4 regions of the Faecalimonas canis genome follow, and region 3 is predicted to be linked to each of the others. Evidence: predicted binding sites of a transcription regulator. Region 3 holds the regulator's gene; each other region holds the start of a gene.

Region 1 (7,837 bases), on a different contig from region 3:
CGAAAAAACAAATGCAAACTTAAAAAAAATGGTTCAGTATATGCGTAATAACGATTATGAAAACGCTTACGCAATCTTAACACAAGATCACTTTATGATTGGCAAAGACAGCGCTTTAAATGAATATCATCATTAAATGCTAAGAAGCACATTCCCCCCGAAATGTGCTTCTTATTTTATACTATACTATTTTTAGTTAAACGACTGTTCTGTTCTCTCAATAATTTCATCCTGCAATGCTTTACTCAAGTTACGGAAATGATCACTATAACCGGCAACACGAACAATTAAGTCTTTGTACTCATCCGGATGTTTCTGCGCTTCAATCAATGTTTCTTTATCGATAACATTAAACTGAATGTGATGTCCGTCCATGTTAAAGTATGCTCTTACTAAATCTGCCATATGTGTCAGACCTTCTTCACCGGCAACAACACTCGGTGTGAATTTCTGATTCAACAATGTACCACCCGTTCTTAAATGGTCCATTTTTGCACAAGATTTAATTACCGCTGTAGGTCCGTTTACGTCCGCTCCCTTTTCAGGTGAAATACCTTCTGAAACCGGTTTTTGTGCAAGACGTCCGTTCGGACTTGCATTCATTACTTCACCAAAATATACGTGACAAGTTGTCGGAAGCATATTCACTCTATATGTACCGCCCTTCATATTCGGTCTTCCTGTAACTGTTTTCTGATAGAAGTTAAACACATCTTTCATAATTCCGTCTGCGTAGTCATCATCATTTCCATATTTCGGTGTTTTATTGCGAACTAAATTGGCAATTCTTTCATATCCTTCAAAGTTATGTTCCATAGCTTCGATAAGTTCTTCCATTGTAAATTTCTTTTCATCAAATACATTATATTTAATTGCTGCCAATGAGTCTGTGATTGTTCCGATACCTACGCCCTGTAAATAGTTCGTATTGTATCTTGCTCCGCCCGCATTATAATCTTTTCCTTTTGAAATACAATCATTTGTAATGATAGAAAGGAATGGTGCAGGCATATACTCTGCATAAATCTTTTCGATAATATTGCTTCCCTCAATCTTAATATCTACAAGATATTCAATCTGTTTCTTATAAGCATCATATAATTCTTCATAAGATTTGAAATCTTTTGCATATCCAAGAGGAAGACCAATCTGTTTTTTGCTTACGATGTCATAACCGTTATATAATGTTAATTCCAAAATCTTTGGAAGGTTAAAATATCCTGTTAAAATATACGCTTCGTTTCCGAATGCTCCTGTTTCTACACAGCCGCTTGTTCCACCGCGTCTTGCATCTTCAATTGTTTTTCCGGCATTTAATAATTCCTGAATAATTGCTTCTGTATTATAGAATGCAGGCTGTCCCCAACCTTTTCTTGAAATTTCACAAGCACGTTTTAAGAATTTTGTAGGTGTTTTCTTACTAATCTGTACGTTCGAACTTGGCTGTAACAGTTTCATTTCATCCATACAATCTAAGATTAAGTAACTTACTTCGTTTACACCATTTTCACCGTCCGGTGTAATACCACCTGTATTTAAGTTCGCAAAGTCTGTGTATGTTCCACTTTCTTTTAATGTAACACCAACTTTTGGTGGCGCTGGCTGGTTGTTGAATTTCACCCATAAACATTCTAATAACTCTAATGCTTTTTCATCATCTAAAATACCTTCTTCTGTATCTTTCTGATAGAATGGGTTTAAATGCTGGTCAAATCTTCCCGGACTGTAAGCATCCCATGGATTTAACTCTGTTGTTACTCCAAGGTGAACAAACCAGTACATCTGAATTGCCTGCCAGAATGTCTGTGGGGCATGAGCAGGTACTACGTCACAGTTTGCCGCAATCTGAAGTAATTCTGCTTTACGAGTTTCATCTGTTTCTTTTTCAGCTAATTCTCTAGCATATTTTGCATATCTTTCCCCTAAAATAATAATCGCATCACAGCAAATTTCCATCGCATTTAACTGTGCTTTCTTATCTAAAGCTTCTTTATCATTTAAGAAGTCAAGATTGTTTCTTGCTTCGATAATATCGTTTTTATAATCTAAAAATCCTTTTTTATAAATCTTTTCCGAACCTACTGTATGTCCCGGCCCACGCTGTTCCATAAATTCAGTGAAAATACCTGCTGCATAAGCATCTTTCCATTCCTGACTCATGTTCGCTAAAATTTTATGACGAACAGAACGTTTCTCCCAGAATGGAATGATTTTCTCTTCCTGCAATTTCAAATCATCTTCTGTAACGCGGAAATAAATTAAATCTCTCGCATTCATGATTTTCATATCTTCTACTGTATGACAGCATAATTCAGGGAATGACGGTGCAGCCTGTGGTCCGTCACCTTTTTCCCCTACAATCAATTCTCCATCATTGATACATAATGTTTTATTAGCCATAAAATGTTTAAATGCTAACGCACGAAGTTCCGGAACAGAAACACTTCCTTCATACATCATGTACGCATCTGTTTCTAAGTCCGCTCTTTCCATATAGATGTGTGGTTCTGTTTCCAAACTCTGTTTTCTTAATTTGCGGATTCTTTCGTTCATTCCTCTTTCCATCTCTTAACCTCCTATTTTGGTATTTGTAAACCCATTTTTTTGAAACATTTCTTTTAACTCTTCCATTCTCTCTTTAGAAGGAACAGTAAATCCTTCTCCCTTATATGTAACATCTAACCTCTGATATTTACTACTTGCAATATCATGATACGGCAATAAATTGACCTGTGCTACTGAAATATTTTCTTTTAAATAGGAAATAATTGCTTGCATTTCCTCGTCACTATCATTCACTCCACCGATGACTGGAATACGAATATAAATTCTCGCTCCGTTATCACTTAAATATTTCAGATTGGTGAAAATCAATTCGTTGCTCTGCCCCATGTATTTCTTATGCTTTTCATTATCCATCAATTTAATATCATATAAAAACGTATCCACATACGGCAAAACAATTTGGAAATTTTCTTCAGGCGCAAATCCACATGTATCAATCGTAATGTTATAACCTTTTCTCTTTAACTTTTTCAGAAGTTCCTCTATATATTCCATATCCTGTGCCATAACTTCCCCACCGGAAAGCGTAACACCCCCAAACGACTCTTCATAAAACATATAGTCTTTATCCACTTCTTTTACTAACTCCGCAATTGTATATTGTTTCCCAACAACTTCTCTCGCATTATTTACACAATAGTCCAAACACGTACTGCATACTTTACATTTCGTTCTGTCCGTACACTGCTTACAATTATCTATATGAATAGCTTTCTCCGGACAAACCTGCTCACAAGCACGACACCCTGTACACTTTTCTGTGTTAATCATAACTTCCGGCGCAAAATTCTGGCTCTCCGGATTATGACACCACCAGCAATTCAAATAACAACCTTTAAAAAAAATAGTTGTCCGTATGCCGTCCCCGTCATGCACAGAAAACTTTTGGATATTAATTACATTTGGTGTTCTCATATTTCCTCCATTTTCATCTAAATGAAATTTTTATCCGTTTTTTTCATTATATCACATTGTTATTCTTTTGTCATGATATTTTTTATTGTTTTCATAAAAATTTCTAAAAAGAGAATACGCTTTCATTTATTTATTAATCTTTATACAACTCGTTTTATCTGCGTTCTTTTCACCTGTCAAATGCTTGACATTACAACCAACTGGTAATAATATAAACAATATCTTTTAAAGATAGTAAGAGAAAAAGAGGTAAAATCATGGATACAAATGCAATTATCGGACTTAGAATCAAAAATCTTCGTACCGAAAAAAAATATACTTTAAAATATTTAAGCGAAAACACCGGATTATCCATTGGATTTCTCTCCCAATTGGAACGAGGAATGACAAGTATAGCCATCGATTCTTTGGATAAAATTTCTAAAGTTTTAGATGTAGAACTATCCAGTTTTTTCACTACGAATATAAAACCAAATGATGTACATATAATGAGGCGCTATGAACAGAAATCTACTGTTGTAAATCCTGAAATTATTGAGCACGCTCTCACAAATCATGTAGAAGAATTTGATCTTCTTCCAAGACTTGTAGAACTTATGCCCGCATTACAGGATGAAAGTGATTTAGAACTTTATTCCCACGGCGGTGAAGAATTTATTTATATATTGGAAGGTATCTTGACTTTGCAGATTGAGGAAGATATTTATCATTTATATCCCGGAGATTCAGCCCATGTACATTCAAATATTTCTCACAACTGGAAAAATGATACAAATACTGTTGTAAAATTTTTAACTGTACATACTCCGAATCCTCTGCGCCACAAATAAAATATATACAGATTTGATTTTTCGTGATACAATAGATTTAGTTAAAAATTTGTAGTTTAGAATCGGAGGCGTTTACAATGGGATTTTTAGTTTGCATTATTGCAGTCAGCATTATCGCTGCCATTGTTGCAGCAGTTGTTTCCGCATCAGCCGGTGCTTTAATCGGTGCTCAGGAAATAGACGATGAGGAATAAGCATCGAAAGTAAAGAGGGGTATCGCTCAATCATCAAATGTAATGATTGAGTGATACCCCTTCTCTATATACAAAGAATTTTCAGATAGAATCTTTTAGTTTTAGAATTGATAAGTTTGATACTACAAGAACCTCTATATTATATATATATTCTCTTGTGTTTCATTTTATCGCTATAGTTTAATCTGTAATTCCCATCGATATTTCTACTTCTTCTCTTGTTTCCACAATTGCTTCTATTGCATATTCTAAAGCTTTTGCCATCGTTTCAATCGACATAGTTGCTGTACCCAAAGGCTTTCCAACACCTTGCTGTGTAGAATATGGTACATGAATAAATCCGCCACGAACATTTGGATATTTTTTATTGAGTGTATAAAGTAAATCATACATTACATTATTACATACATATGTCCCCGCCGTATAAGAAACACTTGCTGGAATTCCATGTTCATTAATATTTTTTACCATTGCTTTTACAGGTACTGTCGCAAAATATGCTGTTTCTCCATCCTTTTGCGATTTTTCATCAATAGGCTGATTTCCCGCATTATCAGGAATCGGAGCCTCACACAAATTAATCGCAATTCTTTCTACCTGTATATCCGCTCTTCTTCCTGCTTGTCCGATACAAAGTACCACATCTGGATGATGTTCTTCTATAGCTTTCTCCACTTTTTTCCCTGCTTCACCAAATACAGTCGGTATCTCCACCTTTATAATTTCCGCATTTTTAACTGTATCATGAATTAATTTTACTGATTCATAAGCTGGATTAACCGTTTCTCCACCAAATGGATCAAATCCTGTAACTAAAACTTTCATTCTTTGCCTCCTTAATATACTTCTGGTTCAGGGGTAATAATTTTTCCCTCCATCATAATCTGCCGATTATCGGCATAAATATTCGGTTCCCTACAAACCAAATCATAGTGCCCGCTTGCTTCATGCACTCCGCCTAAAGCAAGATTTCTCCCAAATCCGATATGAAACGTTCCATATGCCGACTCATCTTCAATATAACATTTTCCTCGACATTTTGATTGAGAATTTAATCCAATTCCAAGTTCACTTGCAACCCAAACCCTTTCATCATCATAACTTTTCAAGTATTCTTGGAGTTGACATCCTGTAATCGTGTCTTCTATCTTTGTAATTTTCCCTTGTGAAATTTCTATTTTTGTTGGATAATCTGCTTTCCCAATATATCCAAGCGAGCCATCTAAAACCATGACCCCTTCACTTTTAGTTTCTTCTATTGGAACATATACTTCAATACTAGCCGACGAATACCCTTTCCCATCTTTTAATACTCCATTAAAAAATCCGGCTTTTCTATTTCTTTTATATACTTTCAAATCCGTTCCATTCTTAGAAGTGATATGAATAACACTCGCTGAATTTAAGTACTTCATAATGACCATCGCAAGCATTTTACTTTTCTTTGTATCCATGGTCATAAAATCATAACTCAGCATCGCTTTTCCATCATTTGTACAAAGCGGAAGGGAAAGAAATTTTTTTCCTTTTTTAATTGCCTTTTTCGCAGCTTTGGTTGTAACTAAGGAATAGTTCGTCGCACCTATAATGACATGATAATTTGCAAAAATATCTTCGTGTTGATCAAAAAACACTCCTATCTTCATTCCTGTTTTCTCTACAATCATCAAATCTACAGAAGCACTTCTTCTTAATGCAAATTTCTTCAGTGCTTGAGCCTCTTCTATTGTTTCTTCGCTTGTAACAATTAAAAGTTTTTCCCATGGTTTTAATTTCACCCACTTTTTAATTACAATCTCGGCTCCACGATCTATTCCTTTCATTTTTTTACCTCGGTTCTTTTTTATTTAAACATAATCATATATGCAATTTGGAACACAAGCATAAGTACTGCAATTACAACCTGATTTCGAATTACAGTAAATCTGTTTTTCATATCCAACAAAGCAACTGGAACAATATTAAAGTTCGCAGCCATAGGTGTAAGCAATGTACCACAGTAACCGCAAGTAAGAGCAAGCATACCTATTAATACCGGATTAGCTCCATACGCCAATACAAATGGCGCTCCAATACCTACTGTCATAACTGTAATTGCTGCAAAAGCATTTCCCATGATCATAGTAAATACCATCATTCCAACTGCATAAACAATAATACCAACATTTACATTTCCCTTAGGAATCACATTTCCTACAATCTGAGCAATAACATCTCCTACGCCTGAAGCTGTAAAGATTGCCCCAAGACTTGCAAGAAGCATCGGCAACATACTTAATGGTCCTACAGTAGAAAGCATACGCTCTGAGTCATTCAACAACACCTTTGGGGTATTAGATTTCAAGAATAAGATTAATAAAAGTGCTGAAATCAATACTCCTACTCCTACTCCTACTAAAGCTCCAAGATCTGTAAATAACGCAAATCCTAAAGCACAAACTCCAATAGTAAGTGCAGGAATAAAAATTTTCATTCCTACTTTATCGTAATTCGCTCTTGATTCCTGTTCCGTCGGTTTATCAATTTTTCCAATTTTAACTTTTTGTAAAATAGCAGGAATACACATTACAATAATTAATACACCATTTACTTTTGCGGGAATCCATCTACCAAATGCAAGTACAATACCTAACACAATCCAAAATATACCCGTTCCAATTCTAGATGGGTTTTTTTTGTCCATTACATTTTTCACACCTGTGTAAATTGTAATTACCCCAATTAAAATATAAACAATCTCTAATAATTTTGTTCCCAGCAGTTCTTCTGAACTCATAAAAAACGACATAAAAGAACCTCCTTTCTATTTCTCTTTTTTATAGTATTTTTTCATCAATTTCTTATCTCTAAAAATGTAATAAATAATTGTAACTACAAGTGCAAATATCGCTACTGGAATTTCTACCTTTGCTAAATCTACAAGTTCCACTTTATATCCAAGTCCTTCTAACGTACTCTGTACAAGAAGACCACCGCTACCTCCAATAAACAATACTTGGAAGAAGAACCATGTTATATTCTCCATACCAGAAGCCATACCTTTTACCTGTTCTTCATGTTCTTCGTTTGCCTTTCCTACTGTATTTTCAATCGCTGCATCTGCCATCGGCATAATAACTGGTCTTACAAAACCTGCAACACCACCAAATCCAACATTAAAAGCTGCAAAAATTGCTCTCATGATACCGTAAGCTACCACAACCGCACCTGCAGTAGCACCTTTTATTTTTCCAATCAATGCTGCCGCCGCTTCTTTTAAACCACTTCTTTCTAGTGTTCCCGTTACAAGCATAACAATAATGAAAATAGCCATGCTTCTATTGGCAACAAAAC
Region 2 (7,837 bases), on a different contig from region 3:
TTGACACAATGATGGTACATGACGGCGAGGATGCCCTGACTGCTTTTGACACTTATCAGCCGAATTTAATTCTTCTCGACCTGATGCTGCCCGGCATTGACGGTTATCAGGTTTGCCGTGAAATCCGTTCAAAATCTAATACACCGATTATCATGCTCTCCGCAAAAGGCGAAGTCTTTGACAAGGTGCTTGGATTAGAACTTGGCGCTGACGATTATATGATTAAACCTTTTGATGCGAAAGAACTTGTGGCGAGAGTGAAAGCCGTTCTTCGCCGTTATCAGCCTGCTAAACAGGAAACTCCTGCGGCAGATAAAGGTAAATGTGTTTCTTACCCCGGCATTGAGATCAACCTGACAAATTATTCTGTCACGGTTGATGATATACCTGTAGAAATGCCCCCTAAAGAGTTAGAATTGCTGTATTTTCTCGCCTCATCACCAAATCAGGTCTTTACACGCGAACAGTTGTTGGATCAGATTTGGGGTTATGACTATATTGGAGATACCCGAACGGTAGACGTGCATATTAAACGACTGCGCGCAAAAATCAAAGACCATCCTACATGGAGTCTTGGAACGGTTTGGGGAATCGGCTATAAATTTGAGGTAAAATAATATGCGAAGTACCCTTTATCTAAAATTTATTTTAATTTATATCGCTTTCGGCTTTCTCAGTATTTTCACAGTAGCCACTTTAGGTTCTACCCTCCTTGCAACCAATCTGGAAAAACAGATTGGCGGAGAACTGTATAAGGAAGCTAACTTAATGGCAAAAGACTACCTGCCCGGATTTTTTACAAATACGCTGTCGCTAAGTGACACACAGGTACAATTGAACGGAATGACTACTTATCTGGATGCAGATGTGTGGATTACCGACCAAGACGGAGAACTTCTCCTCTCATCACAGAATAGTCCTTCCTCCTCTGTTCCTATAGAAATTGAAAAATTCAATCCGGCAGAAACGGGGAGTGAGCAGTATCTTGTCGGCGATTATCATGCCTCTTTCCAAGAAGAAATGATTACGGTTATCGCCCCCATTACACAAGGATTTTATACAAAAGGATATATTTTAATTCATAAGCCATATTCAGATTTAACTGAGATAAAAAATTCGATTTTAAATGTTGTGTACATTACATTACTCGTCATTTATGTTTTATCTTTTTCCATTTTACTCGGACTGCACTTTTTCATTTATCGTCCACTCCGCAAAATTACGGAAGCAGCAAAACAATATGCATCGGGAAATTTGGAACACGAAATACACATTAATACAGATGATGAAATCGGATACCTGTCTGCATCTTTAAACTATATGTCAAACCAATTGAGAGATATGAACAGTTATCAGAAAAAATTTATTGCAAATGTTTCTCACGATTTCCGTTCTCCTCTCACATCCATAAAAGGATATATAAATGCTATTGCAGACGGAACAATTCCGGTAGAAATGTATGATAAATACTTAAATATCATTTTATTTGAAACGGAACGTCTTACTGATTTGACGCAGGATTTACTTACGTTAAATGAATTTGACACAAAAGAACTTTTGTTGGACAAAACTTCTTTTGACATACACGAAATTATCCGCACTACCGCAGTTTCCTTTGAAGGAAGATGCACCGCAAAGAAAATTTCCATTGAACTTTTGTTTGCCTCTAAAACACTTTTGGTCTACGCAGATAAACGAAAAATCCAACAGGTTTTATATAATCTGCTGGATAACGCAGTTAAATTCAGCAGTCCTGATTCTAGTATCTACATAGAAACAACTGAACTTGGCGGAAAAATTTTTATTTCCGTAAAAGATACGGGTATCGGTATTCCGAAAAAAAGTATTCATCAGATTTGGGAACGTTTTTATAAGACCGATTTATCCCGAGGAAAAGATAAAAAAGGAACCGGTCTTGGTCTTGCTATTGTAAAGGAAATTATAAAAGTTCATGGAGAAAGTATTAATGTTATAAGTACCGAAGGCGTAGGAACAGAATTTATTTTCTCACTTTCTAAGAAATAAAAAATCAGGGGAAATTCCCCTGATTTTTTAATACAACATTCTCTTAATTGTCTTCTTATTCATATTATCTTTTGTCACCCAAATAAATCCCGAATCAATAAATGCCTGATTTCCCATTCCGAGTGATGCCCTCGATGCTGAAATAACTGTTGCATAACCCATTCCATATGGATTTTGTACAATCAGTCCGTTTACTCTTCCGTCTTTCAACGCTTTCAACTGACTTTCACCGCCGTCTACCGAAACAATTTTCAAATCACTGTCTTCTTCCAACGCTTTTAATAGTTCTTCATTTACATTGATGTTAGTTGAAAAGCAGCCTTTAATATTTGGATTTTTCTTCAACACATACTGAATTGCTTCCGTCTGTGTTATCTCTTCGGGAAGAACATCTTTCTCTCCCTCTTTTTTATTCTTATTCTTCTCGGCAGCAATCACCTTTGACATCTCTTCCAAATCATCTAAATGATATACAAGAGGTACTTTAATATTCGGATGACTTTCCTGCATCTCTTTTAAAAATCCTTCTTCACGCAATTTTGCACTCGTAGATTCTTTATCATGTACAAACAATGCCACTTCACCCTCGTCCTCTACAATAGAAGACAATTTTACAGCACCTGTCTTCCCGATTTCACTATTATTAGCCGAACACATCGCCTGAATATTTTTATAATCACTTCCCGAGTCAAAAGCCACAATCGGAATACCATTTTCTGCAGCCAAGTCAAACTGTACTTCACAGGCAGTAGAATCAATAATCGCTATTCCAACCGCAACCGGATTTCTCGCCAGTTCCTCGTCCAAAATATTAATCTGTTCCTCGATATTCTCACCTTTTGCAGACCCGCTGTAATTTACTTTAATCTTATCTTCACCCTTATATCCTAAAGCGGTATTCAAATCTTCCGCCGCTCTTTCTGCTCCTGCTTTTACTTCATTCCAAAATTCGCTGTCGCTGCTCTTTCCTATTATAGATATGTAAGAACCCGGTTCAAGTTTGATTCCTGATACGTCACTGTATGCAATCGGATTTAATACATCAAGATTTCCCTGTCTTTCATTTACCTTTCTTCCTTCATCCTGTGGTGCAACATTCTCCTTCTGCGTATCCGATGAAGCACATGAAGAAAATAACACCGCAGTGCAAACTAAACTTAAAAACACCTGTAACTTTCTTTTCATCTTTTTATACACTCCTAATTACTTTACATTGTTTTTTTGCTACTGTTACTATACACTAATTTTGTGAAAAAAGAATAAATATTTTCTTAATTTTACAATTTGCCTACCGGAAAATTGTATCAACTTGTATACTGTATTCAATTTAGTACAATCTAACCGCCTTTCTGCTATTGACGGTTTCCCTATTTTTCCTTATAATCTAGGCGTAGTGAATATTTTAACAAACTAAAGAATGGTGTATAAATACACTCTTCTGGTGACATTATAAAGTAAACATATTTAGGAGGATTTTTAAAATGGAAAAAAACTGGAATTCTAGTTGGGACGGTTTTAAACCTGGTCGTTGGAATCGTACATCTGTAAATGTCCGTAACTTCATTCAGGAGAACTACACTCCATATGAAGGAGATGATTCTTTCTTAGCAGGACCAACAGAAGCAACTACAAAACTTTGGGCTCAGGTAATGGACCTTTCTAAACAAGAGCGTGAAGCAGGCGGAGTATTAGATATGGATACAAAAATCGTATCTACAATTACTTCTCATGGACCTGGATACTTAAACAAAGACTTAGAACAGATTGTTGGTTTCCAGACAGATAAACCTTTCAAACGTTCTCTTCAGCCATTTGGCGGTATCCGTATGGCACAGAATGCTTGCCACGAAAACGGATATGAAGTAGATCCTGAAATTGTAAAAATCTTTACAGAATACAGAAAAACACACAATCAGGGTGTATTCGATGCTTACACACCGGAAATGAGACTTGCAAGAAAATCTGCTATTATCACAGGTCTTCCAGATGCTTACGGACGTGGACGTATCATCGGTGACTACCGCCGTGTTGCATTATACGGAACAGATTGGTTAATCGAAGACAAAAAACAGCAGTTAGCAACTTCTTTAGTAAGAATGACAGGAGATAACATCCGTCTTCGTGAAGAATTATCTGAACAGATCCGTGCACTTGGTGATTTGGCTAAATTAGGTGAAATCTACGGATACGATATTACAAAACCTGCTTCAAATGCAAAAGAAGCAATCCAGTGGTTATACTTCGGATACCTTGCAGCAGTTAAAGAACAAAACGGAGCTGCTATGAGTCTTGGACGTACTTCTACATTTATCGATATCTATATCCAGCGTGACTTAGACAGAGGATTAATCACAGAAGAACAGGCTCAGGAATACATTGACCACTTTATTATGAAATTACGTCTTGTTAAATTTGCACGTACACCTGAATATAATGCATTATTCTCAGGTGATCCAACATGGGTAACAGAATCAATCGGTGGTGTTGGTGTTGACGGACGTCCACTTGTTACAAAAACATCTTTCCGTTACTTACACACATTAGATAACTTAGGAACTGCTCCAGAACCAAACTTAACAGTTCTTTGGTCAACACGTTTACCACACGCATTCAAAGAATACTGTGCTAAAATGTCAATCAAATCATCTTCAATTCAGTATGAAAACGATGATTTAATGCGTCAGACTCACGGAGATGACTACGCAATCGCTTGTTGTGTATCTTCAATGAGAGTTGGTAAAGAAATGCAGTTCTTCGGAGCTCGTGCAAACCTTGCAAAATGTTTATTATACGCTATCAACGGTGGTGTTGATGAAAAACTTAAAATTCAGGTTGGACCTAAATATCGCGCAGTAGAAGGCGATGTACTTGATTACGATGATGTAATGGCAAAATTCGATGACATGATGGAATGGTTAGCAGGACTTTATGTAAATACATTAAATATCATTCACTATATGCATGATAAATACTCTTACGAAAAACTTCAGATGGCTCTTCATGACAGAGATGTTAAACGTTACTTTGCTACAGGTATTGCAGGACTTTCAGTAGTTGCCGACTCTTTAAGTGCTATTAAATACGCAAAAGTAACACCTGTAAGAGATGAAGACGGATTAGTTGTAGATTACAAAGTAGAAGGAGATTTCCCTAAATACGGAAACAACGATGACCGTGTTGACGAAATCGCAGTTGAAATCGTTCGTTCATTTATGGACAAAGTAAGAAAACACCACACATATCGTCACGGTGTTCCAACAACTTCTATCTTAACAATTACTTCTAACGTAGTATATGGTAAGAAAACAGGTAACACACCTGACGGAAGAAAAATGGGAGAACCATTAGCACCGGGAGCAAACCCAATGCACGGACGTGACTCTCACGGCGCATTAGCATCACTTGCATCAGTTGCTAAAATCCCATTCAGACACGCTCAGGACGGTATTTCAAATACATTCTCTATCATTCCTGGAGCGTTAGGAAAAGAAGACCAGATTTTCGCTGGAGATCTTGACTTAGACAGAATCGAAGAATGTGGAAATCAGGCTTGTAACATTCCAAACATTATGGAAAGTATTGACAACGAATAATAAAACAATATAGGAGGAAATCACTATGGCAGTAAATCAGCAGCAGATTGATAACTTAGTAAATATGTTAGACGGTTATGTAGAACAGGGTGGACACCACTTAAACGTAAACGTTTTCACTAGAGAAACATTATTAGACGCTCAGAAACACCCAGAAAACTACCCACAGTTAACAGTTCGTGTTTCTGGATACGCTGTAAACTTTATTAAATTAACAAAAGAACAGCAGGACGACGTTATTTCACGTACATTCCACGAAGGTATGTAAGCGATAAAATTCATACGTTAGTAAAAGCCGGACAGGGTCATGCTTGCATGAAAGCCTGTCCGGTTTTCTGCTAGCGGATTGGACGCACATATATCAGAAAAATATCCATGCAATGACGGAATATGCGAATATATAACGTATAAAAGGGGGTTTTTACTATGACGAAAGGTTATATTCACTCTATCGAAAGTTGTGGAACAGTTGACGGTCCCGGAATCCGTTATGTTGTTTTTCTTCAAGGCTGCCCAATGAGATGTCAGTATTGCCACAATCCTGACACTTGGAAAGTAAACGTAGGCGAACAACATACTGTTTCAGAAGTCTTGGAAGGTTTCTACACAAACCGTCCGTTTTATCGCAATGGCGGTGTAACCGTTACAGGCGGAGAGCCGATGATGCAGATGGACTTTCTTATTGAATTATTTACTCAATTAAAAAAAGACGGAGTTCATACCTGTATCGATTCCTCAGGAGTTATGTTCCAGCCGGAGAACAAAGTTTTTATGAATAAATTAAATATTCTTCTCGGACTGACCGATTTAGTTATGCTAGACATTAAACACATTGATGACGAAAAACACAAGGATTTGACAGGACACTCAAACAAAAATATTCTTGCTTTTGCAAAATATCTTGATGAAAAAAATATCCCTGTATGGATTCGTCACGTTGTCGTTCCGGGAATCACTCTTTATCAGGAATATTTAGAGCGTTTAGGGAAATTCATAAGCACACTAAACAACGTGAAAGCTCTTGACGTTCTTCCATATCATTCTATGGGAAAAGTAAAATATGAAAATTTAGGCATGAATTATCCTTTAAAAGATACCCGAGAAGCAACAAAAGAGGAAGCCGCTGCCGCAAAAAGCATTATCCTCTCTGCTTATAAAAAAGGTAAAACAGAAAACTTGTACTAAATTCAGAGCATAAATTCTCTTGTATCTTTCTTTATTTTGTATTAGAATAGTTTTTATAAACGGTGAAGCAATTTACCAGATTAAAAAGGAGGATACATACTATGGCACACGTAATTAGTGATGAATGTGTAAGCTGCGGTTCTTGTGAAGCAGAATGCCCAGTAGGAGCAATCTCTCAGGGTGCTGAACACTACGAAATCGATGCTGACGCTTGTGTAGACTGTGGTGCTTGTGCAGCACAGTGTCCAACAGGAGCAATCTCTGCTCAATAATAATAAATTATATATTGGACAACAATCTAAAGAGAGTATTGTGGATCATTACGATTGAGCAATACTCTCTTTTTGCAATAGAAAAATTCCCTCGAATATTGTCAAAACTTGCGGTCAAAACTTTCTAAATTCCCCCATATTTTATGGTATGATTAAGATGTCTTAAAACGATATAGAACAACTTAGGAGGCGATTGTATGGGCGAAGTCCATTATATGATTTCTGAGGCATCCAAACGGGTCAATGTGGAAACACATGTCCTTAGATACTGGGAAGAAGAACTGGAACTTCCTATCGGACGTACGGAAATGGGGCATCGGTACTATACAGAAGAGAACATACAACTATTTCGTTGTATCAAAGAACTGAAAGAACAGGGAATGTTTTTAAAAGACTTAAAAAACATGATACCTGACATCATCCGTCTAAAAGAACAGAAAATGGCACAGGCAAAAGAAATGAACGAAGTGACGGTTTCCAGAGCCGAAGTTGTGCAAGATCAAAAGCGTGAACAGGTACAGGCGCTTCTCGGACAGGCTTTTCAAAATATCCTTGCACAAAACAACAAAATATTAGAAGACTCTGTTACGAGAGCCGTAAGCGAAAAAGTAACAAAAGAAGTTAGTTTTCTCTTACAGGCAAAAGAAAGACAGGAGGAAGAACGTTTCAAAAAACTGGATTCTCTTATTCGCCAGCAACAATCCTTGCGGAAAGAAGCGGGAAAATCTCCTGCAAAAAAACTCCGCCGTCTGCTCGGTGCCG
Region 3 (7,837 bases):
CGAGGAACTGGAAGAAGTGCTTATTATGGGTGATTTAGGCGTACAGGCAACTTACGCTGTTTTGGACGATTTGCGTGCAAAAGTTAAAGAGCAGAGAATTAAAGAGCCTATGGAATGCAAACAACTTCTTATAGACAGTATTAAGGAGCAGATGCGTGTGGGTGAAACGGCGTATGAATTTGAAAACAGAACGTCCGTTGTTCTTGTTATCGGTGTAAATGGAGTTGGAAAGACAACAACTATCGGGAAACTTGCAGGAAAACTTCGTGCAAATAATAAAAAGGTTGTATTGGCTGCCGCAGATACATTCCGTGCTGCTGCAGGTGAACAACTTGTAGAATGGGCAAGAAGAGCAGATGCAGAATTAATCGGAGGTCAGGATGGTGCAGACCCTGCTGCTATTGTGTATGATGCGGTAGCGGCAGCAAAGGCAAGACATGCTGACGTACTTCTTTGTGATACTGCCGGAAGACTTCACAATAAGAAAAATCTTATGGAAGAATTGAAGAAAATCAATCGTGTTCTTGAGAGAGAGTATCCTGAAGCGTACAGGGAAACATTAGTTGTTTTGGACGGTACAACAGGTCAAAATGCACTTGCACAGGCGCGAGAGTTTAATGAAGTGGCAGATATTACCGGAATTGTATTAACTAAAATGGATGGAAGTGCCAAAGGAGGTATTGCGGTAGCCATTCAGTCAGAGTTGAAAATACCTGTAAAATATATCGGTGTCGGAGAATCTATAGAAGACCTTCAGAAATTTGATTCTGACGAATTTGTCAATGCACTGTTTTATACAGATGACTCATCTGACAAATAGAAAGGGGAAATGGACATGGAGTATAAGACGGTCGCGAAAGGGGAATGTTACAAATTTCCGGAAGGAAAACGCTGTCAGGTTATAGAAGTGGCAACGGATTTTCAGACGGGGGAAGAAATGGTTGTCTATAAAGAAACTGGCGGAGAAGAGATGGTGTATGTAAGAAAACTTACTTCTTTTGTAACAGAAATGGAAAGAGTTTCTGATGAGGAAATGTATCTGATAGAAGAGTTTCTTGATATAGATGAAAATGAGCAGAAATTACATTTTCTGCAGAAACATAAACGTGACATCACAGAAAAATTTATTACTATCGCAGCACAGAGCATGGACTTTGTAGAGAAAGAAACTTCCTTGGAAATGCGGTATCAGGATATTTTACATTTTATCCGAATGAAAATGAAATATGAATGCGGTAGACTTTACTAAAGAGAATCTCCTTATCACAAATGTGGTAGGGAGGTTTTTTTCTTGACAAAAACTGTATAATTGTATACAATTATACAAAATGTAATCGTAGAGAGGAAAGTAAATGGAAAAGGATAGAGGATTTTCTTTAAGTGAAAAAGTATTTCACAAATTGCGTGATGATATTTTATCCGGTGTTTATGAGGAAAACGATGAGTTAAGGGAGATGACAATCGGAAAGGAATTAGGGGTTAGTAGAACTCCGGTCCGTGAAGCATTTAAAAAATTAGAATTGGAAGGACTTGTGAAAACAATTCGGAATAAAGGAACTTATGTGACGGGAATCAGTAAAGAAGATATACATGATATTTTCATTATCCGCTCCCTGTTAGAAAATTTATGTACGGAATGGGTAATTGATAATATTACACAGGAGGAAATGAATGAATTAGAAGAAATTATTCTTCTGTCGGAGTTTCATCTGAAAAAGTCAGGAACTGACAAAATGGCAATATTAGATGGAAAATTTCACCGTATTTTATATGAATCCTGTGGCAGTAAAATTTTAAAACATATTTTATCTGACTTATATAATTACGTTCAGTTTGCAAGAGTATATTCAGTAAAAACAGAAGGGCGTCTTGAACAGTCGGTAGAAGAACATAAGGCCATTTTGGAGGCGATTAAACAGAAAGATAAAGATCTTGCGGGACAATTGATAACCGAACATATGCAATGTGTATTACAAAATTTAGAAAAACATGGTTTTAAATAAAAGGAGGACACTAAAATGGAAAAAATTAAAATGACAACCCCACTTGTCGAGATGGATGGAGATGAAATGACACGTATTCTTTGGAAAATGATTAAGGATACTTTGTTAATTCCGTATATTGATTTAAAAACAGAGTATTACGATCTAGGGTTAGAAAATCGTAATGCTACAGATGATCAGGTTACTGTTGATTCCGCAAATGCGACAAAGAAATATGGTGTTGCTGTTAAATGTGCTACCATTACACCAAACGCTGCCCGTATGACAGAATATAATTTAAAAGAAATGTGGAAAAGTCCTAACGGAACAATTCGTGCTATGCTGGATGGAACGGTTTTCCGTGCACCAATTGTTGTAAAAGGAATTGAACCATGCGTGAAAAATTGGAAAAAACCAATTACGCTGGCAAGACACGCATACGGAGATGTATATAAAAATACAGAAATGATTATTGACAGACCGGGAAAAGTAGAATTAGTTTATACGTCAGAGGATGGCACGGAAAAGAGAGAACTTGTTCATCAGTTTAACGGAGCAGGAATCGCACAAGGTATGCATAATACAAATGAATCTATTGAAAGTTTTGCGAGAAGTTGTTTTAACTATGCGTTGGAAACAAAACAGGATTTATGGTTTGCAACAAAAGATACTATTTCAAAAAAATACGATCATACATTTAAAGATGTTTTCCAAGAAATTTATGAGAAAGAATATGATGCGAAATTTAAAGAGAGTGGTATAGAATATTTTTATACATTGATTGACGATGCAGTAGCGAGAGTGATGAAGGCAGAAGGCGGATTTATCTGGGCCTGCAAAAATTATGACGGAGATGTAATGAGTGATATGGTTTCTTCTGCGTTCGGTTCTTTGGCAATGATGACTTCTGTTTTAGTTTCTCCTGAAGGTTATTATGAATATGAGGCGGCTCATGGTACAGTGCAAAGACATTACTATAAGCACTTAAAAGGGGAGGAAACATCGACAAATTCTGTGGCAACTATTTTTGCATGGACAGGAGCGTTACGTAAACGTGGTGAACTGGACGGCAATAATGAACTGATGAAGTTTGCGGATAGATTGGAAAAGGCAACTCTTGATACGATTGAGAGCGGTAAGATGACGAAAGATTTGGCGTTAATCACATCTATTCCAAATCCAACTGTATTAAACAGTGAAGAATTTATTCAGGCGATTGCCGAGTTACTATAATAATAAAAGGCAAACCTTAAAACGATAAGGTTTGCCTTTTATTATTCCGCCAGTTCCTCCCACTGTTCATACAGAAGTTCCAGTTCCTGCATAATGTTTGCTTTTTCTTCGGAAAGTTCACGGCATTTTACAGAATTGGTATAAATGTCTTCCTGTGTCATTAGTTCGTCAATTTCACCGTCACGTTCCTCCAGAGCGGAAATTCGTTCTTCTGTTTTTCGCAAATCGTTTTGTCGTTTACGTTCTTTTGCCTGTTGTTCTTTTTGTGCTTTCCAATCCAATTTTGTTTCTGATTCAGTTTGGATAGAAGCGGAAGAGAGGGCTTCATTTGCATTTGTGTAAGCGGCAGTTAATTCTTCCTTTTTCTCCAAATAATAATCATAGTTTCCGATATAATTAACAAAGGTATGATTGACTAAGTCAAGAATACGTGTTGCTGTCTGATTGATAAAATATCGGTCGTGAGATACATATAAAATTGTTCCACTATAATCATTTAATGCTTTTTCCAAAATTTCTTTTGACGTAATATCCAAATGGTTTGTCGGTTCATCCAAGATTAAAAAGTTTGCTTCAGAAAGCATTAATTTTGCCAGAGAAACACGACCGCGTTCGCCACCACTTAAATCTTTAATCTGTTTATATACATCATCGCCTGTGAAAAGAAAAGCGGCAAGAGTATTTCGTATCTGTGTATTTGTCAAAGTCGGATAATCGTCTGAAATTTCATCAAAAATTGTTTTTTCCATATGTAGCACATGGTGTTCCTGATCGTAATATCCGATATGTACATTTGTTCCTAAGGTAAATACGCCGCTATCTGCAGGCTGTACCTCATTTAGAATTTTTAAAAGAGTTGTTTTTCCTGTTCCGTTGTCACCGATAACGGCAACGTGTTCGCCACGTTTGATTTCAAAACTAATATCCTGAAATAATTTTAACGCTCCAAAAGACTTGCTTAAATGTTCAACAGTCAGCACATCATTTCCGCTTACGCAGGAGGGTTCAAGAGAAATGTGAAATTCAGATGTCGCCTCCATAGGTTTTTCTACCAGTGTCATCTTGTCCAACATTTTTTCTCGGCTTTCTGCACGGCGAATGGATTTTTCACGGTTAAAAGAACGAAGTTTTTCAATAACTGCTTCTTGATGTTTGATTTCTTGTTGCTGCTTCATATATTCTTTTAATTTTGCTTCACGGACAAGTTTCTTCTTTTGGGCAAATGAAGTATAGTTGCCTAAAAACATCATAATATTGCCTTGCTCCACTTCAATAACTTTTGTCACGACACGATTTAAAAAATAACGGTCATGGGATACGATAAGCACTGCCCCCTGATAGTTGGAAAGATACGTTTCAAGCCATGCAATTGAATTTAAGTCCAAATGGTTTGTCGGTTCATCGAGAAGAAGAATGTCGGGTTTTGTAAGAAGAAGTTTACCTAAAGAAACCCTTGTTTTCTGACCTCCCGAAAGTGTATCTACGGATTTTCCAAAATCTTCTTCAGAAAAACCAAGTCCTTTTAAAACACCTGTTATTTCGCTTTCATAGGCATATCCATTAGCTCGTTCATAAGAAGCGGTAAGATGATGGTATGTCTGTAGACGTTTCTCCAGTTCTTCTCCCTTAAGGTGTTTTAATTCCAATTCGATAGAACGAATTTGATTTTCTAAGGCGATAATATCGGATTTAGCCGTCTTTACTTCCTCGTAAATGGTATTCCCACTTTCTAATTTCTGATGTTGGGAAAGATAACCGATTGTTTTCCCTTTTGCAAGAATAACCTCTCCGCTGTCCAAAGGCAATTCTCCCATAATCATTTTCAAAATAGTCGATTTGCCTGCCCCGTTTAATCCGATTAAGGCTGCTTTTTCATGTTCTTCTATATGAAAAGAACCATCTTTAACGATGATTTGTTCTCCAAATGCTTTATTAAGATTATGACATGCTAAAATCATAATAAATCCTCCCAAAATAACTCATATCTTTTATATTATACTCAAATAGTGCAAAATACAACTAAAAAATTGACTTTACGGGAACTATTCTATATAATATTGCGTAGAATAGATTGGAAGGTGAAATGGATGGAAGAAAGAGAGATTTCTCAGGCAGTAATCCGAAGATTGCCTAGATACTACAGATACTTAGGAGAGTTACTGGAAGACAATGTAGAGCGTATTTCTTCAAATGAATTAAGCAAAAGAATGCAGGTGACTGCTTCTCAGATACGTCAGGATTTGAATAATTTTGGCGGATTCGGACAGCAGGGATACGGCTATAACGTAAAATATTTATATACAGAAATCGGTAAGATTTTAGGATTGGATATAGACCATAATATGATTATTATCGGTGCGGGTAATTTAGGACAGGCGCTGGCAAATTATACATCTTTTGAGAGAAGAGGATTTATTTTCAAAGGCATTTTTGATGTGAACCCAAGACTTTCAGGTGTATCTATACGTGGTGTGCCGATTCGTATGATGGACGAATTGAAAGATTTTATCAATGAACATAATATTGATATAGCCGTTCTCACAATCCCGAAGGCAAAAGCGGTTGAAGTGGCGAAACTTTTAGTAGATAACGGTGTACGTGCTATTTGGAATTTTGCACATACAGATTTAGATTTACCGGAAAATGTTATTGTAGAAAATGTACATTTGTCCGAAAGTCTTATGCGTTTATCTTATAATCTCAGCCGTTATAACAAAGAACATACAGAATAGAATTGAAACAACGTATAGAGAAGATGTGGGAATCCGCCTTTTCCTATGCGTTGTTTTCTTCTGAATGGAAAATGGAGGTGTATGATGTGAGATATGTACTAACGGGCGAAGAGATGCAGTACGCAGATAAATATACGATTGAACAGATGAAAGTTCCATCTTGTGTTTTGATGGAAAGAGCGGCACTTAAAGTTGTAGAGATATTGGAAAAGGAAAAGATAGACTGTTCGGATACGCTGATTGTATGCGGTTCGGGAAATAACGGCGGTGACGGTCTTGTCATTGCACGGCTTTTACATCTGAAAGGGGTTCGTGTAGAAGTATGCTACATGGGTAATAGAGAAACTGCCAGCGAAGAAAACAAACGGCAGTACATGATAGCTGAAAATTATGGCATATCTATCAGAAACACATTAGTGAAAAAAGAATATAGTGTTATTATAGATGCTCTTTTGGGAATTGGGTTAAAAAGAGAAGTTTCAGGAAAATATAGAGAGATTATTGAACAGTTAAATGAAATGAAGGGTACAAAAGTGGCAGTAGATATACCTACAGGAGTATGTGATACAACAGGTGAAATAAAAGGATGTGCTTTTAGTGCGGATTTGACGGTCTGTTTTGCTTTTGAAAAAGTTGGAATGTTGCTTGGAGAGGGACGTCGGTATATTGGAAAAACATATGTTGCGGATATTGGAATTTCGCCGGATGCACTTCCGAGCGGACAGAAACTATATACATATGATCGAGATGATAAAGATGTTCCGATGCCACAGAGAAACCTAAACGGAAATAAAGGAACATTCGGAAAGGTACTTATCATAGCGGGAAGTAAGGGAATGGCAGGCGCTGCTTATTTGAATGCAAAGGCCGCCTATTTAGCAGGCGCAGGGCTTGTACAAATTTATACCCATGAGGATAACCGTGTGATTTTGCAACAGTTACTTCCCGAAGCAATTCTTTCTACATATGAAACATTTGACAAAAACCGTCTAAAAGAATTGTTTGATTGGGGAGATGTACTTTTGGTCGGCTCAGGACTTGGGAAAAGTGATTTGTCAGAAAAAATATTTACATATGCAATGCAGTATGCAAAAGTTCCGTGTGTAATTGACGGGGATGGATTAAATATTTTATCTGAAGATTTATCGCTTTTGGAACATAAAAAACAAGTCATACTAACTCCTCATTTAAAGGAAATGGCCAGGTTGCTTCAATGTACGATAAAGGAGATACAGGAAAACAGAATTGAGGCGATAAAAGATTTTGTCCGCGAATATCCTGTTGTCTGTGCAATGAAGGATGCGAGGACATTTGTAGCAAATGATGAGGAAGATATTTATATAAATACAACAGGAAATCAATCTATGGCAAAAGCAGGAGCAGGAGATGTTCTTGCAGGTATAGCGGCGGGATTTCTTGCACAGAAGATGACTTGCAGGGGCGCTTGTGAAACTGCTGTTTATGTACACGGATTGTGCGGAGATTATGTGCAAAAAGAAAAAGGAAGTTACAGTGTATTGGCAAATGATTTGCTTGATGCAATCGGTCGTGTAATGAAAAAACTTGAGAAGGAGCATACAAGATGAAAACTTACAGTAGAGTATATGCCAAAATCGATTTAGATGCAGTGACATATAATATGGAACAAATGAAACAGAGGGTCAACGGTGATACGAAAATTATGGCGGTTATCAAAAGCGATGGATATGGTCATGGTGCAGTTCAGGTTGCGGAGGTGCTGGAAAAATATGATTATATTTGGGGATTTGCAGTTGCCACACTCGATGAAGCGGTTGTTCTTCGTACGGAGGGGATCAAAAAGCCGATACTTGTGCTGGGATGTATTTTTCCTGACCAGTACTTAGAAATGCTGGATAATGATATTCGTAT
Region 4 (7,837 bases), on a different contig from region 3:
AATGCCTTCATATCCTTTGGAGTCTTTTTGCTTTCTCCCCAGAACCATCCTGATGTGATACGAGCATCTGCTTCCGGAACAGTCCACTGATTACCGTCTACAAATCCTTTTGTATAACCATCTTTTGTATTGCTGTCAATTGTATTTTTCTTTTTATCTACATTTGATTTTGACCATGTTTCCGAATCAGCATATCCGTTCTCATTTCCAATCCAGCGTACTGTTGTGTATGCCTCCGCACCAAACAGAAGACAATCATCTTTCTGTTCTCCTTTTTTTCCTTCGTATTGTTGAATTGTATCAAACCACTTTTCAAATGTATAGTTCTGGACTGCTGAACCGGAACCTTTCGCTCCATCCATCCATACTTCTACAAAACGACCATTATTTCCATACTTTTTATTACCTAAAATCTCTTTTAACTGATTGTTATAGTATTCATTATAGTCGTCAACATCCAACGCCTCAACTTCTTCCCAAGACTTATTATCTAGTGGCTTTCCATTCTTATCACAAAGTGGTTTTCCGTCTTTATCATAATAACCGTAACTTTTAGCATTCACATCCCAAGGTGAGAGATATAACCCCATGTCCATATTATATTTTGTACAAGCCGTCGAGATTTCTGCCAAAACATCACCACTATATCCTGCTTTCTGTGAATCGTGTTCTGTATATTTGCTTGGCCAAATACAAAATCCGTCATGATGTTTAGCCGTAACAATTAACTTCTTAAATCCAGCTTCATGAAGTGTTTTTACCATTGTTTCTGCATCAAAATCGTTTTTCAATGCAAACTGCTCCGGTTTCTCCTTTCCATTTCCCCACTCACTACCGGTGTAAGTGTTCATACCGAAATGACAAAATGCTGCCAATTCATCTTTCTGATATTTATACTGGTTGGCACTTGGTATTACTTTGTCTTTTTCAGGTGCATTTGTATTATTGTCTGCTAAATCTTCTGCTGTTACACCTTCTTTTGTCGCTGCTGAAACATCAAGGGTTGCTATTCCTGAAAAAACACTCGAACCCATAAGGGTTGCTGCTAACAGTAAACTAACTACTTGTTTCTTTTTCATAACTTTTCCTTTCTTTTTGTGTATTTTATCGATTACATCCACATATATCAAATGCAATTTGTTACAATTGTATCACATGACACAAAAAAAGAAAAGGGTATTATTACTTTTTTATTTATTTTCACATGATTCAATAGTATTTTTATCTATTTTTACTATATTCAACTTCCAAAATAGACATGAAAATATCATCTGCATATTTTCCCTCATCTAAAACCGCATCTCTGCGGATACCTTCCACTTTAAATCCACTTTTTTCGTATAAGTGTTTTGCTCTCTCATTAAAGGAAAAGACATCCAATTCTAAACGATGCAGTTTTAATTCTTCAAATGCAAAACAAATTGCCGTTTTCACCGCCCAACTTCCAATTCCTTTCCCCCTTTCTACAGAATGAAAAATGCAAATGCGATAATTCGCACTCTTTACTTTCCAATCTATATCGTTAATGACACTTTCACCTATAATTTTTCCCTCCGGTGAAAAAATAAGGAAATCGTATCTATCCTCGGAGATTAAACATTTTTCATAAAAAGAGAGGACTTCTTCTCTCGTGAATGTTTCCTTACAACCAGTAAATCGGGCAACCTCCTTATCCAGCGGATTGAAATTTTGCTCATAATACGCTTCTTTGTCTTTTTCTTCTGCCTGACGAATAATATATCCGTCCTTTTCCCATATTTTTTTCATTTTCCCACCCCTTTTCATACAGAAAAAGACACATCAATATGATGTGCCTTTATCTATTATAATCCTAATTAAAATCTTCCTTCTTCTGCTGCTTCCTGAATAGAAACTGCAACAGCAACTGTCATACCAACCATTGGGTTGTTACCAGCACCAATAAGTCCCATCATTTCTACGTGAGCAGGTACTGATGAAGAACCGGCAAACTGAGCGTCAGAGTGCATACGTCCCATAGTATCTGTCATACCGTATGAAGCAGGACCTGCTGCCATGTTATCCGGATGAAGTGTACGTCCTGTACCACCACCAGATGCTACTGAGAAGTATTTTTTACCCTGTTCGATACATTCTTTTTTGTATGTACCTGCTACTGGATGCTGGAAACGAGTTGGGTTTGTTGAGTTACCTGTGATAGATACATCAACACCTTCTTTGTGCATGATTGCAACACCTTCTGTTACATCATTAGCACCATAGCAGTTTACTTTAGAACGAAGTCCGTCAGAGTATGATTTTCTGAATACTTCTTTCACTTCTCCTGTATAGTAATCCATCTCTGTTTCAACAAATGTAAATCCGTTGATTCTTGAGATAATCTGTGCAGCGTCTTTTCCAAGACCATTTAAGATAACACGTAATGGTTTTTTACGAACTTTGTTTGCTTTTTCAGCAATACCGATTGCACCTTCAGCAGCAGCGAATGATTCGTGTCCTGCTAAGAATGCGAAACAATCTGTTTCTTCTTCAAGTAACATTTTTCCTAAGTTACCATGTCCTAAACCAACTTTACGCTGGTCAGCAACTGAACCCGGAATACAGAAAGCCTGAAGCCCTTCTCCGATTGCAGCAGCGGCGTCAGCAGCTTTTCTACAATCTTTTTTGATTGCGATTGCAGCACCTACAATGTAAGCCCAGCAAGCATTTTCAAAACAGATTGGCTGGATTCCTTTAATCTGGTCATAAACATTAAGTCCAGCGTCTTTTGTGATTTTTTCTGCTTCTTCAATAGAAGCAATACCATAACTATTTAATACGCTATTGATTTTGTCAATACGTCTTTCATATGATTCAAATAATGCCATTTTTACGTCCTCCTTCTCTTACTCTGCTCTTGGATCGATAATCTTAACAGCATCAGCAACACGACCATACTGTCCTTTTGCTTTTTCCCATGCTGTGTTAGGGTCATCGCCTTTTTTAATAAAGTCTGTTAATTTTCCAAGACTTACGAACTGGTATCCGATAATTTCATCATTTTCATCTAAAGCGATACCTGTTACATAACCTTCAGCCATTTCAAGATAACGAGGTCCTTTTGCTAATGTTCCGTACATTGTACCAACCTGAGAACGAAGTCCTTTTCCTAAATCTTCAAGACCTGCTCCTACTGGAAGTCCGTCTTCAGAGAATGCACTCTGTGTACGTCCGTAAACAATCTGTAAGAATAATTCTCTCATTGCTGTGTTGATAGCATCACAAACTAAGTCTGTGTTCAATGCTTCTAAGATTGTTTTTCCCGGAAGAATTTCAGAAGCCATCGCTGCTGAGTGAGTCATTCCTGAACATCCGATAGTTTCTACTAACGCTTCCTGAATGATACCGTCTTTTACGTTTAATGTTAATTTACAGGCTCCCTGCTGAGGTGCACACCAGCCCACACCGTGTGTTAAACCTGAAATATCTTTTACTTCTTTTGCTTTTACCCATTTTGCTTCTTCTGGGATTGGAGCTGGTCCGTGATTAACGCCTTGAGCAACTGGACACATTGTTTGTACTTCATGTGAATAAATCATGATAAAACTCCTTTCAATTATGTATGATTTTTTCTTTAACAGTGTTTGTTATATCTTTAACACCATATATAACTTTATTCTCTCACAAACTTATCTTTTCGTCTATAACTTTTTTCATATTTTTTTATAATTCGACAATCTACGCTATAGTTTACCCGATTTTTAGAAAACATTGTTAAATATGACTATACCTTTTTTTCATTTTGGGAAAGAGTTTCCAAAAAGAGTTTCAACACCTCTTCCACTGTCTTGATGCGATTTTCTTCCCTTTTTCCTTTCAAATGTAATTCCCTGACATAAACCTGCCCGCAAATGAAACAGGCTACATAAATCAATCCTACCGGTTTATCTTTTGTCGCACCGGTAGGACCTGCAATCCCTGTTGTGCTGAGAGCTACATTGGCATTTGCTGTCTTTGCCGCACCCACAGCCATCTCTTTTGCTGTTTCAGCACTGACTGCGCCATATTTTTCAAGTGTATCATGGGAAACATTTAAAATCTTTTCCTTCGCCGCATTTGAATAAGTAATATGACCTTCCTCATATACGGAAGACGCTCCCGACACATTTAAAATTCTTCCTGCCAAAAGACCACCCGTACATGACTCTGCCGTTGTTATTGTCCATTTTCTTTCAATCAGTTTATGAACAACCTGTTCCTCTAATTCCATTTTACATACCACCCTGTGTCAAAACCTGCTTATTTTTAGCAATATAGTCTACAAGGGAAATAATTGTCAATGCAAGGGAAACATAAATCAAAATCGTTTCCACCGTAGCAAACACTCCTCCTAAATCAATAATTAAGAAAATAACCATAAGCATCTGAAATGTTGTCTTAAATTTTCCCCAGTAACTTGCTGCAATAACAATTCCATTATCAGATGCAACCAAACGGAAACCACTGATAATAAATTCACGGCTAATAATAATAATAACTATCCATGCCGGAAGTTTTCCCATTTCTACAAGGCAAATCATTGCTGAACAGACAAGCAGTTTATCTGCCAGCGGATCCATGAATTTTCCGAAGTTTGTAACAAGATTGTATTTTCTTGCAATCTTTCCATCCAACAAATCAGTCAAACTTGCCACAATAAAAATACTTACGGCAATCCATTTGCTTGCATCTCCGGCAATTCCCGCATTTAACATAAATATAACAAACGGGACAATCATTATCATTCTTACTACTGTCAACTTATTTGGTAAATTCATTATATAATCTCTCCTATCAAATCATATTCTAACGCACCCGTCACTTTTACTCTCGCAAAATCTCCCGACATCAATTCCTCCTCTGTATTGACAAAGATAAGTCCATCCACATTCGGTGCATCCTTATACGTTCTTCCCACATAAGCATTCTCATCTGCCACTTTTCCTTCAATGAGAACAAGCACTTCTTTTCCAATCATATCTTCCGCCAAATCAAACGCAATATCCTGTTGTAATTCCATTAACTCAGCCTGTCTGTCCTCTTTCACTTCCTCTTCAATCTGATTGTCCATAAGTGCAGCAGGAGTGTCTTCTTCCGGAGAATAAGTGAATACACCTAAACGGTCAAATTCCATTTCATCCACAAATTCCATTAATTCTTCGTGCTGTTCTTCAGTTTCTCCCGGAAAACCGGTAATTAACGTTGTACGAAGAGTAATATCAGGAATTTCTTCACGAAGTTTACCAATAATCTCCTTTAACTGTGCTTTTGATGTACGTCTTCCCATACGTTTTAATATTTCATCACTTGCGTGCTGAATAGGTAAATCCAAGTAATGACAAATTTTCTTTTCCTCTTTCATTACCTGAATCAATTCATCCGTAATTTCTTCAGGATAACAATACAAAATACGAATCCACTGGATTCCTGCAATTTTACATAATTCTTTTAACAATTTATGTAAAGATTTCTCTCCATAAATATCTTTTCCATAGAGAGTTGTTTCCTGTGCAACTAAAATTAATTCTTTAACACCCTGTTCCGCCAGTTCTTCCGCCTCTTTTATCAGTCTTTCCATCGGAACACTTCGGAAGTTTCCGCGTATCTTCGGAATAATACAGTATGTACAATGCTTGTCGCACCCTTCTGCAATCTTCAGATAAGCAAAATGTCCTCCCGTCGTTACAAGACGTTTTGTATCTACATACGGAAGTGCATCAATATCCGCCATTTCCACATGATGATGTCCTTTCAACGCTTCATCAATGGCATCCAATATTTTATCATAAGAAGTTGTCCCTAAAACCGCATCTACTTCCGGAATTTCCTCAATAATTTCTTCTTTATATCTCTGTGCAAGACATCCGGTTACAATAAGTGCTCTCAAACGTCCTTCCTTTTTCAATTCTGCCATTTCTAAAATATTCTGAATGCTTTCTTCTTTCGCATCATGAATAAAACAGCACGTATTAATTACAATGACATCGGCATCCCTCTCATCATCAACCATCTGATGTCCCTTAGACGCTAAAAGACCGAGCATTACCTCCGTATCTACCAGATTTTTATCGCACCCAAGTGAAATAAATAATATGTTCATTTGTTTTCTCCTCTATACCTAACAGGGCAGATACCTTCTGGCATCTGCCCTTTGCTTTTTTATTGTTCTGAATCTTCTGCAACAATTTTAATTTTTGCATTGTTTAATTCGTCAATGGCAATGGATAACGGTTTTTCTCCGTCCTTTGTAGGAACTAAAGGTGTATCTCCGTCAATAATCTGTCTTGCTCTCTTAGACGTTGCAAGTACGATAGAATAACGGCTATTTACAATCTTTGTTGCACCTTCCTCTACATCTTGGTTTACTACTTTCATCAAATCTGTATATGATGGGTGTAACATAATCTTATTCTCCTTTCGCTTCTCCTCTTAATTCTTCTTCTATTTGATTCATCAAATCTTCATTGCGAAATCCTCTACTGTGTTCGCTCTGTATAATATTATGCATCTCTTCCACGCAAATATCCAAACTGTCATTCACGACAATATAGTCATAAGCACTCATTCCTTCCGCTTCTTCCGCCGCACGTTTCATGCGGGACTCTATCACTTCCATTGTTTCTGTTCCTCGTCCGATTAAGCGTCTTTCAAGTTCTTTGGCATTCGGTGGTGTGATAAAGAGAAGTAATGTTTCAGGATACTTTTCTTTTACTTTCAATGCACCCTGAATTTCAATTTCCAGAATAACGTCCATTCCTGCTTCCAACTGTTTTTCTACATAAGCACGTGGAGTGCCATAATAATTACCTACATATCTAGCATACTCTATTAATTCATCTTTCGCAATCATTTTTTCAAACTCTTCAACAGTTTTAAAAAAATATTCTCTTCCATCCTGCTCTCCCTCACGGGCCTTTCTCGTTGTAGCAGAGATAGATAACGCATAATTATCATAGCGTTCTAAAAGTGCTTTCATTACCGTTCCTTTGCCAGCTCCCGAAAAACCGGATACAACAATTAAAATTCCTTTTCTCTTCATCTTCTTCATCCTTTACTCAATATTTTGAATTTGCTCTCTCACTTTTTCTATGCCCGTTTTCAAATCAATAGCATAATTTGATACTTCCAAATCATTCGCCTTAGACAAAATCGTATTTGCCTCACGGTTCATCTCCTGAGCAATAAAGTCTAGTTTTCTTCCGATTCCTTCTGCCGATTCCAAAGTATCTTTCATATGCGCTATATGGCTTCTCAATCTGACAGTTTCTTCATCCGTACAAATTTTATCAGCAAAAATCACTACTTCTGATGCAATTCGTGATTCTTCAATTTGTGTATCCGCCAACAGATCCTTCACTTTTTCTTCTAATTTTTCCCGATACTCAACGACAATTTCAGGAGAACGTTTCTCCACTTTATCAACAAGCACGAGCATATCATCTAATTTTGCAAGAAGGTCTTTTTTTAATGCTTCCCCTTCCGTTATTCTTGTGGAAACAAACTGCGAAAATGCACCTTCCAACGCTTTCTCAAGCACATTCCATATTTCCTCTTCATCCATCATCTGCTCTTCCATTGTCAGTACTTCCGGATAACGTGAAAGTGTAGATACACGAATATCATTTTCAAGAGAAAACTTCTCTTCCATCTGCTTAAAATACTTCAAGTACTCTTCTGCCAATGTTTCATTATACTTTAAAGAAACCTGATTTTCTGAAAAATCTTCATATGTAATGAAAATATCCACTTTTCCTCTCTGTGCGTATTTTTTTAACAGATTACGAATAGATGCTTCAAAAAAATTCAACTTTTTCGGCATACGGATATTTACATCTAAATA

The links. The regulator Rex, encoded in region 3, represses fermentation and respiration genes when NADH is low (regulators of the CRP and FNR family bind a similar motif). The targets are predictions, from matches to a motif close to ATTGTTAANTANTTAACAAT.
Region 1: the regulator Rex is predicted to act here: its motif matches at 3,536-3,555, upstream of ACYPXO_RS03165 (trans-4-hydroxy-L-proline dehydratase activase).
Region 2: the regulator Rex is predicted to act here: its motif matches at 3,416-3,435, upstream of pflB (formate C-acetyltransferase).
Region 4: the regulator Rex is predicted to act here: its motif matches at 3,602-3,621, upstream of ACYPXO_RS06650 (iron-sulfur cluster assembly scaffold protein).

The regions. Positions count from the first base shown of each region.
Region 1 covers NZ_BAAHSI010000010.1:25,705-33,541, reverse strand. Annotated here, with positions in the region: gene ACYPXO_RS03175 (GntR family transcriptional regulator) at 1-136, shown strand, start outside; gene hypD (trans-4-hydroxy-L-proline dehydratase) at 193-2,565, opposite strand; gene ACYPXO_RS03165 (trans-4-hydroxy-L-proline dehydratase activase) at 2,569-3,480, opposite strand; gene ACYPXO_RS03160 (helix-turn-helix domain-containing protein) at 3,738-4,310, shown strand; gene pcp (pyroglutamyl-peptidase I) at 4,685-5,329, opposite strand; gene ACYPXO_RS03150 (M29 family metallopeptidase) at 5,341-6,327, opposite strand; gene ACYPXO_RS03145 (DUF979 domain-containing protein) at 6,348-7,292, opposite strand; gene ACYPXO_RS03140 (DUF969 domain-containing protein) at 7,308-7,837, opposite strand, start outside.
Region 2 covers NZ_BAAHSI010000027.1:20,950-28,786, reverse strand. Annotated here, with positions in the region: gene ACYPXO_RS08045 (response regulator) at 1-617, shown strand, start outside; gene ACYPXO_RS08040 (sensor histidine kinase) at 619-2,025, shown strand; gene ACYPXO_RS08035 (substrate-binding domain-containing protein) at 2,053-3,210, opposite strand; gene pflB (formate C-acetyltransferase) at 3,507-5,618, shown strand; gene grcA3 (autonomous glycyl radical cofactor GrcA3) at 5,644-5,886, shown strand; gene pflA (pyruvate formate-lyase-activating protein) at 6,045-6,803, shown strand; gene ACYPXO_RS08015 (DUF362 domain-containing protein) at 6,905-7,075, shown strand; gene ACYPXO_RS08010 (MerR family transcriptional regulator) at 7,273-7,837, shown strand, end outside.
Region 3 covers NZ_BAAHSI010000036.1:100,056-107,892, reverse strand. Annotated here, with positions in the region: gene ftsY (signal recognition particle-docking protein FtsY) at 1-820, shown strand, start outside; gene ACYPXO_RS10350 (DUF1653 domain-containing protein) at 836-1,249, shown strand; gene ACYPXO_RS10345 (GntR family transcriptional regulator) at 1,353-2,003, shown strand; gene ACYPXO_RS10340 (NADP-dependent isocitrate dehydrogenase) at 2,019-3,215, shown strand; gene abc-f (ribosomal protection-like ABC-F family protein) at 3,257-5,173, opposite strand; gene ACYPXO_RS10330 (redox-sensing transcriptional repressor Rex) at 5,303-5,947, shown strand; gene ACYPXO_RS10325 (NAD(P)H-hydrate dehydratase) at 6,034-7,533, shown strand; gene alr (alanine racemase) at 7,530-7,837, shown strand, end outside.
Region 4 covers NZ_BAAHSI010000021.1:74,505-82,341, forward strand. Annotated here, with positions in the region: gene ACYPXO_RS06635 (alpha-L-fucosidase) at 1-1,079, opposite strand, end outside; gene ACYPXO_RS06640 (GNAT family N-acetyltransferase) at 1,222-1,767, opposite strand; gene ACYPXO_RS06645 (GGGtGRT protein) at 1,836-2,846, opposite strand; gene ACYPXO_RS06650 (iron-sulfur cluster assembly scaffold protein) at 2,865-3,557, opposite strand; gene ACYPXO_RS06655 (CinA family protein) at 3,743-4,228, opposite strand; gene pgsA (CDP-diacylglycerol--glycerol-3-phosphate 3-phosphatidyltransferase) at 4,230-4,775, opposite strand; gene rimO (30S ribosomal protein S12 methylthiotransferase RimO) at 4,775-6,097, opposite strand; gene rpoZ (DNA-directed RNA polymerase subunit omega) at 6,157-6,399, opposite strand; gene gmk (guanylate kinase) at 6,404-7,036, opposite strand; gene ACYPXO_RS06680 (YicC/YloC family endoribonuclease) at 7,049-7,837, opposite strand, start outside.